2 regions of the Pseudarthrobacter sp. NCCP-2145 genome follow, and region 1 is predicted to be linked to the other one. Evidence: predicted binding sites of a transcription regulator. Region 1 holds the regulator's gene; the other holds the start of a gene.
The links. The regulator Rex, encoded in region 1, represses fermentation and respiration genes when NADH is low (regulators of the CRP and FNR family bind a similar motif). The targets are predictions, from matches to a motif close to CTTGTGAANNNNTTCACAAG.
Positions count from the first base shown of each region.

Region 2: the regulator Rex is predicted to act here: its motif matches at 2,545-2,564, upstream of NFU08_RS11800 (glyceraldehyde-3-phosphate dehydrogenase).

Region 1 covers NZ_BRCG01000027.1:46,042-51,314, forward strand. Annotated here, with positions in the region: gene NFU08_RS18830 (histidine phosphatase family protein) at 1-272, opposite strand, end outside; gene NFU08_RS18835 (YceI family protein) at 485-1,033, shown strand; gene NFU08_RS18840 (hypothetical protein) at 1,143-1,607, shown strand; gene NFU08_RS18845 (hypothetical protein) at 1,717-2,520, shown strand; gene NFU08_RS18850 (redox-sensing transcriptional repressor Rex) at 2,583-3,287, opposite strand; gene NFU08_RS18855 (glutaredoxin family protein) at 3,406-3,660, opposite strand; gene NFU08_RS18860 (HAD family phosphatase) at 3,760-4,578, shown strand; gene NFU08_RS18865 (30S ribosomal protein bS22) at 4,703-4,801, opposite strand; gene NFU08_RS18870 (helix-turn-helix domain-containing protein) at 4,951-5,163, opposite strand.
Region 2 covers NZ_BRCG01000012.1:15,418-20,690, forward strand. Annotated here, with positions in the region: gene NFU08_RS11790 (HNH endonuclease family protein) at 1-452, opposite strand, end outside; gene NFU08_RS11795 (hypothetical protein) at 567-776, opposite strand; gene NFU08_RS11800 (glyceraldehyde-3-phosphate dehydrogenase) at 852-2,330, opposite strand; gene NFU08_RS11805 (TspO/MBR family protein) at 2,586-3,047, opposite strand; RNA gene rnpB (RNase P RNA component class A) at 3,177-3,568, opposite strand; gene NFU08_RS11815 (YaaA family protein) at 3,626-4,390, shown strand; gene NFU08_RS11820 (zinc ribbon domain-containing protein) at 4,394-5,131, opposite strand; gene NFU08_RS11825 (Nif3-like dinuclear metal center hexameric protein) at 5,231-5,273, opposite strand, start outside.

The sequences.
Region 1 (5,273 bases):
TCCGCTTCGATGATCCGTTCGTCCGTGTGGATCTGCAGGTTGAGCGCGTCCGACGTCGGCCGGGCAGTTTCCTGCGCACGGTCCAGCGGGGAGGCTGCCAGGTAGGTGATCCGGGCACCCCCGGCCGCGCGCCGGCTGAAGTGCTCGGCGAGCGTACGTGCCATCTCCTGGCCCAGTTCGGAGAGGTGGAATTCGGGCAGCCGTCCGTAGAGAACGCCGTCGGGATTGTGGACCTCGCCGTGGCGGAGCAAATGGACAGTGGCTTGGGGCATGTTTACCAGTTTCTCAAAGATGGCGTGCGATCCGAAATCTCCCGGACAAGCTTCTACGGAGAGTAGAACTGAAGTTTTTGAAGAAATGTTCCGAAGACGGGAACAAAACATGCAAATGCATGTTTATACTGGATGCAGCAGTTAGTTGAGACTTCAACAGATGAAGGTTCAACAGCACAACCCGACAGTACGCAAACCCAAGGAGCATCACCATGGCACTTCCCGCAGACGTCACCACCGGCACCTGGACCCTCGACAACTCACACAGCGAGATCGGCTTCACGGTCCGCCACGCGGGCATCAGCAAGGTCCGCGGCCAGTTCACCGAAGCCGCCGCCACCCTTGACCTCCCCGGGGACATCGCCGATGCCAGGATCAACGCCACCATCAACACCGCCAGCTTCGATTCCGGCGACGTAAACCGCGATGGCCACGTCAAGGGCGAGGATTTCTTCGACGTAGAGAAGTTCCCAGAAATCTCCTTTGTCTCCAACGGCCTCGTGGCCAAGGGCGACAGCTATGAGCTGACCGGCGACCTGACCATCAAGGGCGTCACCCGCCCCGTCACCCTGGACACCGAGTTCAACGGTGTGGCTGTTGACCCGTTCGGCAACACCCGTGCAGGCGTTTCCGCCGGGACCACCATCAGCCGCAAGGACTTCGGCCTGACCTGGAACGCCATCCTCGAGACCGGCGGCGTCCTGGTGAGCGACAAGGTTGCCATCAACCTCGAACTCGCCTTCATCGCTCCCGCGGCATAATTCCTTCCGCTCCGGCACCCCGGCCCTGGACTCCCGCAGTCCGGCGCCGGGGTGCCGTCTTTAAGCACGCCGCTCCTTCCGGGTCCCGGCGGGGATTACAGTGAGGGCCATGAGCAACTCTCCCAGCGCGCCGCGGAGCGGTTTTGCCCGAATGTTCCTGGTGACAGGCCTGCCCACCGAACTCAAGGTCTCCTTCTGGATCTGGTTTGTGGGCGGCATCCTGGGCCTGCTGGGTGGAATGCTCGGCATGCTGGCATCGCTGGTGCTCTTTGCCGCGGCACCGGGGGCGGCCACGCTGGTGCTCCTGCTCATGCTGCTGGCGGCAGCGGTCGGTGCGGCGCAGATCGTCCTGGCCCTTGCCATGAAGGACGGAAAGCGCTGGGCCCGCCTGGGCCTCACGGCCCTCACCGGCGCCACCCTGGTCCTGGCCGTGGCCAACGCCATGATGGGCGTGGGCCAGGGCGGCAACTGGGCAACGTTCCTCATCAGCCTGGCGGCAACGGTGCTGCTGTGGCTGCCCAATTCCCAGGCCTTCTTCGCCGCGGCCCGCTCCGGGAATACCTCTTCCGAATGACCCACAAGGCGGCTGCCCGGGGGTACGGTGGACGTAAGTGATGCTGGGGGTAGGGGACAGGACCGATCCCGGCGATTTACCTGGAACCCGACACGCAAAAGGACCGCCCATGAGCACTCCCCCCGTCCCGCCTCCCGTTCCGAACGAACCCGAGCCCGGCTCCGAGTCCGGCAGCCAGGGTCCGCGCTACGGCCAGAATGCACCCCAGTATGGCCAAAACCAGCCCCAGTACGGCCAGCAGTCCGGAACACCGCAGTATGGACAGAACGCCCCGCAGTACGGCCAGAACCCGCCCCAGTACGGCCAGTCGGGCGCACCCCAGTACGGGCAGAACGCCCCGCAGTACGGCCAGAACCCGCCGGCAGCCCCCGGCTACGGCCAGCAGCCGTACGGACAGTCCCCCTATGCGCAGTATCCGTCGGAGCAGCCCCAGCCGTCCGGCAGCACGGGTGTTCCCCAGATGGTCAACATCTCCTTCTGGCTGCTGATTGCCTCCGCCGCGATCTTTGTGATTTCGATGCTGACCGGCCTGACCACGCTGGATGATCCCATGTTCCGCGACGCCTTCGAAACCCAGATCGAGGGCAGCGGCGCCGGTGTCACCTACGAGGATATGAAGGGCGTCATCGCCGGAACCCTGGTGGTGTTCGCCATCATCGGCCTCGCCCTGTACCTGCTGGTGGCGTTCTTCGTCCGTAAGGGCAAGAACTGGGCGCGGATCCTGGGCACGGTCTTCGCGGCACTGTCCATCTTCGGCCTCTTCGGCCCGCCCAGCTTCGCAACCCTCGGCACCCTGCTGGGGATCGCGGCCATCGTGCTGCTCTACCTGCCGGCCTCGGCTCCGTATTTCCGGCGCCAGCAGCCGTTCGCCAACCCGTACGGCGGCAATATGGGGAACCCATACGGCCGGTAACTCCACGCACCACCCACCCTTCGGGCGTGGGCCCCGGAACCAGCAAGCACCGCTGACGGAGACTAGGCGGTCTGCCCCGGGGCCTGCGCCCGTTGTGCGTGATAGGCCAGGATCTGCAGCTCGGTTGCCATGTCCACCTTGCGGAGGTTAACGCCCTCCGGCACCTGGAGCATGATGGGGGCGAAACTCAGGACGCTGCGGACCCCGGCCGCCACCACGCGGTCGCAGATGCCCTGGGCCACGGAAGCGGGCAACGCAAGGACCACCATGTTGGCCCCGGTGCGGTGCAGCACGGTTTCCAGGTCCGCCACGTCGCTGACGCGCAGCCAGCCGACCTCGTTGCCCACCACCATCTGGTCCGCGTCAAAGATGGCCACGACGTCGAAACCCCGGGATTCGAAGCCGCCGTACCGTGCAAGGGCCTTGCCCAGATTGCCGGCACCGACGATGGCAACTTTCCAGTCGTGGGTGAGTCCCAGGGCAGCGGCGATGTGCCGGCTGAGGTACTGGACCTCGTAGCCCACACCGCGGGTGCCGTAGGAGCCCACGTGGGAGAGGTCCTTGCGGAGCGTAGCGGAGCTGACGCCGGAGGCCTCGGCAAGGGATTCGGAGGAGACCCGCTCCACGCCCTCGGCCAGGAGGGTATTGAGGGCACGCAGGTAGAGGGTCAGCCGGGCCACTGCAGCGGGCGGAATCTGTTTGGCTGCCGTGCCCGCAGCTCCCGGCAGGTCCGGGACAGCCTGGGGGGTTGAATCCAGCGAAGCCACCAGCCCCTCCCTCGCATCGCGTTGTGACTCCACTCTAGGGCCCAACCGGCAATGCCATCAAAGCAGGTGCCGCCGATGCAGGGGACACTGAAGACCTCTCCACCACGGTACTGCTCCCCTACTGTGCCAGGGCCCGCTGGAGCACGCGTGCCAGCCGGGCTTCGTCGATTTTCCAAAAATCGCGCTGCACGCCATCCACCAGCACCACCGGGATTTCTTCCGCGTAGCGCTCACGGAGTTCCGGCTGGTTGTCCACCAACTCCTCGCTCCACCCAAGTCCCAACGAGGCTGTAACCCTGCTGACGGCGTCGCGCGCGTCTTCGCAGAGGTGGCAGTCTGCCTTGGTGATCAGGACAACGCGGGGTGAGGCCATGCGTTAACCGTAGACCCGTTCCCCCGGGTCCGGCGACGCCGGGCAAGGGGGAACAAGGCTAAACGGGGATTGAACAGCGGATTGACTAGACTCGACTGCATGCCCGAGGAGAAGTACGTCGCCGTAGTCACCAAACCGGTTGCTGCGCCGCAACCGGGCGAGGCGGCGTTCTTCGATGTGGACAACACCCTGATGCGCGGTGCCAGCCTCTTCCACGTTGCCCGCAAGATGCACCAGCGCGGGGCGTTCACCATGGCCCAGGCGGCCGGGTTCGCGTGGAAGCAGTTCAAGTTCGTGGCCCGCGGCGAAAACATGGACGATGTCCACGCCGTCCGCGACTCCGCACTGACGCTGGCGGCCGGCATCACGGTTGATGACATCAAGGCGCTCGGCGAAGAGGTCTACGACGAGATGATCGCCTCCCGCATCTGGCCGGGCGCCAAAGCGCTGGCGGAGCAGCACCTGCGCGTGGGCCGCCGGGTGTGGCTGGTGACCGCCACCCCCATCGAAGTGGCCACGGTGATCTCTACCCGGCTGGGACTGACCGGGGCGCTGGGGACGGTGGGGGAAATTTCCGAGGGCATGTACACCGGCCGCCTGGTGGGTGACATCCTGCACGGCTCGGCCAAGGCTGTGGCCGTCCAGGCCATTGCGGACGCCGAGGAGCTGGACCTCAAGCGCTGCTGGGCGTACAGCGACTCCTATAACGACATTCCGCTGCTGACCCTTGTGGGCCATCCGGTGGCCATCAACCCGGATGCCCGCCTGCGCCGGCACGCCCGCGACAACAACTGGCCGGTCTACGATTTCCGGTCAGGCCGGCGCGCGGCCACGTTCGGCCTCAAAGCCGCGACGGCCGGCGGCGCCGTCTACGGGCTCTGGAAGGGATTTGCCCGCATCCGGGGCCCGCGCATCTAGGTCGCAGCAGATGTCCTTATGAGCCTTGTTAACGACATGTGCTGCTACCTGGTTGGGGACAGCACAAGAAAATGCCCGCCGCCTCGGAAGGCGACGGGCATTTCCTGCGCTGTTCGAAGTATCTCTACTTCTTGTTGCGGCGCTGGTGACGGGTCTTGCGAAGCAGCTTGCGGTGCTTCTTCTTGGCCATACGCTTGCGACGCTTCTTAATAACTGAACCCACGTAAGTTCCTTACAAACTAGATGCAGTACCTGTCTGATGGAAATTGTTCGTGGACAGAGCTACGAACTGAACAACTGACAGATTCTTACAATGACGTAAAACGTTCCTTAACAGGGTACCGCTTCCGGAAGGCGGCTACGGACAGCTGCTCAGGCTGTCTCGGAGTGGCCGTCCACCACAGCACCTTTGAGGTACTGCTCAACGGCCTGTTCCGGAACCCGGTAGGAGCGGCCGAAGCGCACTGCCGGCATTTCGCCGGAGTGCACCAGCCTGTACACGGTCATTTTGGAGACGCGCATGACCTGGGCTACTTCAGCCACGGTCAGGAACTTCGCGTTGGAGAAGTTCTGTTCTGCCGACATTTCCCTATTTTCCTTTGCTGACGGATGGACAACAGTGACCCCAGGTACGTGCCAATGCGGTGTTCCGATGCTGAGCCATCCACCAACCACCTATCTAGATACTCTAGATG
Region 2 (5,273 bases), on a different contig from region 1:
TCCACGATCTGCCCGGTGTACGGCTCATGGAACGAGCCGGCTGCCACCCGGCATCCGGAGCCTTCCGTCAGCACCACGGCGGCGAGGTCGCGGCGCAGGATGTCGTTGCGGGTATCGCAGCCGTTCCGGTCCACGTCCTGCCAGGCCTGGCCAAAGGCGTCCCGGCTGTAGTCTGACGCCGCGGCGCGTCCCTTGACGGCCAGTCCGTCCAGTGCGGCGAGGGCAGAACCTGTGGGCACCGGGTGCACAGCCTCAACAGGCTTCATCCATGCGGGATCAAAAACGGGAGCTTCAGTGGGCCCGGAGACCGCAGTCTCCGCTGCGGCAAACTGTCCTGCGGTGAAGAACCAGGACAAGGCCGCCAGGGCCGCCATTGCAGCTGCCCCCAGGATTCCCCACGCCTGGCGTGAACGCCGGCGCGCCCGTCGGTAGGATGACCAGCTCACGGTCATGTGGTTCCTGGACTTCCGGTAGTCTCCTGCACCAGACGAGCCTAGGACACCTGTCCGGCCACCCCCGATGATATCCACAGTGTGGAGGGAGAGTGGAAGGCCTCACCGGCGGGGTTATTGCTCCCGCATCACCCTTCGTAGGTCTTCCTCGGCGATAGCCAGCAGCCCTTCGAGCTGGCGTACCCGGTCCTCTCCGACGTCGCCCGTTTTGTGTGCGGCGCGGGCGCCCTCAAGCAGCCGGACAGCCTCCTTGTGATTGGCTTTGGCCACGTCGAGGGCGTGCTCAAGGGTTGTTTCGTGCTGGAGCGTCGAATCATTTTCCATTCCACCAGTGTGGTCCCGTTTCCCGGCTGATTCCAGCACCATCAGCCGGGAAATCGGGAGACCCTGGGCGGAAGCCTAAACGGCGATCGCTGCGAGGGCTGCTGCAGATTCCTTTGCCGGGAATGACGGCGGGTTCACGCCGGCCATCTCCTCCATGACGCGGACCACCTGGCAGCTGTATCCGAACTCGTTGTCGTACCAGACGTAGAGCACGAGGTTCTTCTCGTTGGAGATCGTGGCAAGGCCGTCAACGATGCCCGCGCGGCGTGAACCGACGAAGTCGGTGGACACCACTTCGGGTGAGTCGATGTAGTCGATCTGCTTGCGCAGGTCAGAGTGCAGGGACATCTCCCGCAGGTAGTTGTTAACCTCGTCCTTGGTGGTCCCGTTCTCCAGGCTCAGGTTCAGGATGGCCAGGGACACGTCCGGGGTGGGAACGCGGATGGAGCTGCCGGTCAGTTTGCCAAGCAGTTCGGGGAGCGCCTTGGCCACGGCCTTGGCGGCGCCGGTCTCCGTGATCACCATGTTCAGTGCCGCCGACCGGCCGCGGCGGTCGCCCTTGTGGAAGTTGTCGATCAGGTTCTGGTCATTGGTGAAGGAGTGGACGGTCTCCACGTGCCCGTGGACCACGCCGAACTTGTCGTTGATGGCCTTGAGCACCGGCGTGATGGCGTTGGTGGTGCAGGACGCTGCGGACACAATCTTGTCCGTGTCCTCGATGGTGCCCTGGTTGATGCCGTGCACGATGTTCTTCAGGTCGCCCTTGCCGGGGGCAGTCAGGAGCACCCGTGCGACGCCCTTGCTCTGCAGGTGCTGGGAGAGCCCTTCCGCGTCACGCCACCGTCCCGTGTTGTCCACCACCAGGGCGTTGCTGATGCCGTAAGCGGTGTAGTCGATGGTGGCCGGGTTGTCCGAGTAGATGACCTGCACCTGGACGCCGTTGGCCGTGATGGTGTTGGCTTCCTCGTCAATCCGGATGGTGCCTTCGAAGGAACCATGCACGGAGTCGCGGCGCAGCAGGCTGGCGCGCTTGGAGAGGTCGTTGTCCGAGCCCTTGCGCACGACGATGGCGCGAAGCCGGAGGCCGTGTCCGCCGCCGGCCTTTTCGATTAGGAGGCGGGCCAGGAGCCGGCCGATCCGGCCGAAGCCGTAAAGCACCACATCGGTGCTGGTGCGGTCATCGCCGCCGCGTTTGCCCACGACGTCCGCCAGTTCAGCACGAAGGAATTCTTCAAGGGTGGCGCCGTTGCCCTCTTCCTTGAACTTCTGGTTCAGCCGTGCGATGTCGATCGCTGCCGCGCCGAGCTCCAGGTTGGCCAGGGTGTTCAGGAGCGGGGCGGTCTCCTCCAGCAGCAGTTCGTCCTTGCTCATGCGGCGCGCAAAACGGTGCGCCTTGAGGATGTTCATGGTGGACTTGTTGATCAAACTCCGGCCGTGGATGCTGGTGACCACGTTGTTTTCGCGGTACAGCCGGCCGATCACCGGAATCATGGCCTCGGCGAGGGCCTCGCGGCCCATCCACGTATCAAGACAAGAATCTGACGTCTGGCTCACAGAAATACCTTCCTCGGTTCAGCCGTGTACGTCCTCGTACACGGTTGTTGGCCATCACATGTCGTGCAGGGGACCCTGCGCCCGCGGGGGTCGGCCCCCGGGCGCCTGGATCACACGCAAAGAAAAACCGCCGGCTGCGAACGCAACTCCGGCGGAAGAACTCCTGCGTCCGGATCCATTCTAAATTGGCCGGCGTCCGCAATTCGGCCCGGATCGAGTGAAATCACTCACAGGGGTGGCCGTTGCGGGAGGAGATCAGTTGTGGATGGCCGAATAGAGATTGAGGCTGGAGGAAAAAACCACCCAGGACAGGTAGGGAAGCATCAGCAGGCCCGCTGCGGCGCTGACCGGACCGAAGCGCAGGATAAGGAAGGTAACAGAAACTCCCAGGGCCGCAATCACCACGAAAGCCGCCCAAAGGGACGCACCGCCAAACACGGGAAAGAGGCCGAAAAAGGCCAGCGGCCATGCGGCGTTGAGCACCAACTGGCTGAGGTAGCCGGCCAGGGTGCCTCCGGTAAGGGCTCCCTTGCGCCAGACCAGCCAGGCGGCCACCGCAACCGCGGCGTACAGCAGCATCCACATGCTCCTGAACATCCAGCCGGGCGGCATCCAGGGGGCCTTGGCCGACTCCGCGAACCAGCCGCTGGAATGCAGGATGATGGGGACCGACGCCGCGGCCCACGCGGCCAGGGAGAGCGAAAAGAAGCCGGCCAAGGCAACAGCCTGTTGGCTGCGTCCGGGGACTTGCTGCCTAGCAGCAGCGCCGGGGCTGTCTTGCGGGTCATAATTTGCAGGCACGGTTCAGCATCCCCAACACATCGTCCAAGGTCAAACCAGTGTGGATGGATGGGTTGACCGATACGCCGGGTTCTGTGCTTCCGTTCCGTTACCGGCACGGGAGTAGCGGCCATCCATCTACGAACGCCGTTGCCGGCGCCCTCCAGCGGCCTACCCGGACACTCGGGCGGGCAGCCCTCAAACGTGTCCTGTCTGGCCTTGCTCCGGGTGGGGTTTACCTAGCCTTCCCGGTCACCCGGGAAGCTGGTGGTCTCTTACACCACCGTTTCACCCTTACCTGGTTCGTGCCGCTTTCAAACCGGCGCGACCCAGGCGGTCTGTTCTCTGTGGCACTGGCCTGCGGGTTACCCCGAGTGGGCGTTACCCACCACCCTGCCCTGCGGAGCCCGGACGTTCCTCGAGCCACTTGCGTGACGCGCGGCCGCCTGGTCAACCCATCCAACCCCCAGTCTACCGGTGGCCTTGCCTTTTCCCGCCGCCGGTAGGATCGGACGGTGCTGATTCTGCTTCCCCCTTCCGAAGGCAAGACACCCGCCGTCCGCGGATCCGCCGTCGACTGGCCTTCCCTGAGCTTCCCGGAGTTGAACGCCTGCCGCGCCAAAGTGCTGGATGCGCTGGGAACGGTGAGCGCGCACGAGGACGCCCTCGCGCTGCTGGGTGTGGGCGCATCGCTCAAGGACGACGTCGACCGCAACACGCGGCTTCATGCCGAACCGGCGGCGCCCGCCCACCGGATCTATTCGGGGGTGCTTTATGACGCCCTGGGCTACAAGACCCTCACGGCTGCGCAGCGCCGCAAGGCGGACGCGTCCGTGCTGGTGGTTTCCGCACTCTGGGGCGTGATCCGTTTTGGTGACAGCGTGCCCGCCTACCGCCTGTCCATGGGGACAGCACTGCCCGACGTCGGCCGCCTCGCCTCGTTCTGGAAGCCGCAGCTCACCGGGGCCCTCGCCGGAGCGGTGGAGGGGCAGTTGCTGGTGGACTGCCGCTCAAGCACCTATGCGGCGGCGTGGGCGCCGCCCGCTGCCCAGACTGTGTCCGTCAACGTCTTGACCGAGGTGAACGGGGTCCGCAAGGTGGTGAGCCACTTCGCCAAGCACACCCGTGGCGAACTGGCCCGGCACCTGCTGGTGCGGCGCGGAAAGGTCCCGGCAACGCCGTCGGAACTCCTGAAGGCAACGCGCGAAGTGTGGGCCGCGGAACTGGTTGAAGGTTCAGCACGGAAACCGCACGCCCTGAACATCATCCTTCCGGGCTGAGGGTCAGGCCCACTCCTCCGAGCGGACCAGGATGGCGCCGGAGTCCGGGCAGAAGACGATGTCGTCGGCAGCTGCGGCCTTGATCTCGGCGAGGTCGCCGGGGCTCAGCTTCATGCCGGACGCCTCGGAAGTGCCATGGAACAGCCTGGCGGCGCCCACTCCGCGCCTGGCCAGCGTCTTTTCGTAGACGGCCAGCAGGCCGGCATCCAGGCCCGCAGCGAATTCGGAGCGCTGTGCGCGGAGGCCGCCCGCTTCCGCTTCCACGGCGGCCAGTTCCGCGTCCAGCTCGGCGCGGATGGTGCCGAACGATCCCTGGATGTCGTCCACAATCCCCTGCTGCCGGGCCTGGGTGGTCCGCAGGGAATCAAGGCGCTCCATCACCTCAAGTTCAATGTCCTCCAGGTCCGAGCGCCGCTTATTGAGCGATGCGATGTCCTTCTGGAGGGCCACCAGGTCCTTGGACAGGCCGGTGCCGCTGTTCAGCCGTGCCTCGTCCCGCTGGATACGGGAGGCAACCTGCTCCACGTCCGCCTCGGCGCGCTTGAGTTCGGCTTCGGCGTCGTGGACAGCCACTTTCGCGGCGCCCAGCTCACCGTTGGCGACGGAAAGGGCGGCTTCGAGGTCCTTGATGCGCGGATCGGTTTCCAGCGAGCGGCGGCGGTTTGCAAGCGACTTCAGCTTGGCATCCAGCCCCTGCAGTCCAAGCAACTTCAACTGTTCCGCCGGTGCTGCCTTCGCCACTGTTACCTCCGCTTGATCCCTTCCGGCCGGAGCCGGGCGCCTGGACGGCGCTTCCTAGACTCTAGCGCCTGCCCTGCTGTGTCCCCACCGTCTCCGGGCTTAACCGGGGGTGAGGATGAAGTCCCAGGGATCGCTGTTGGTG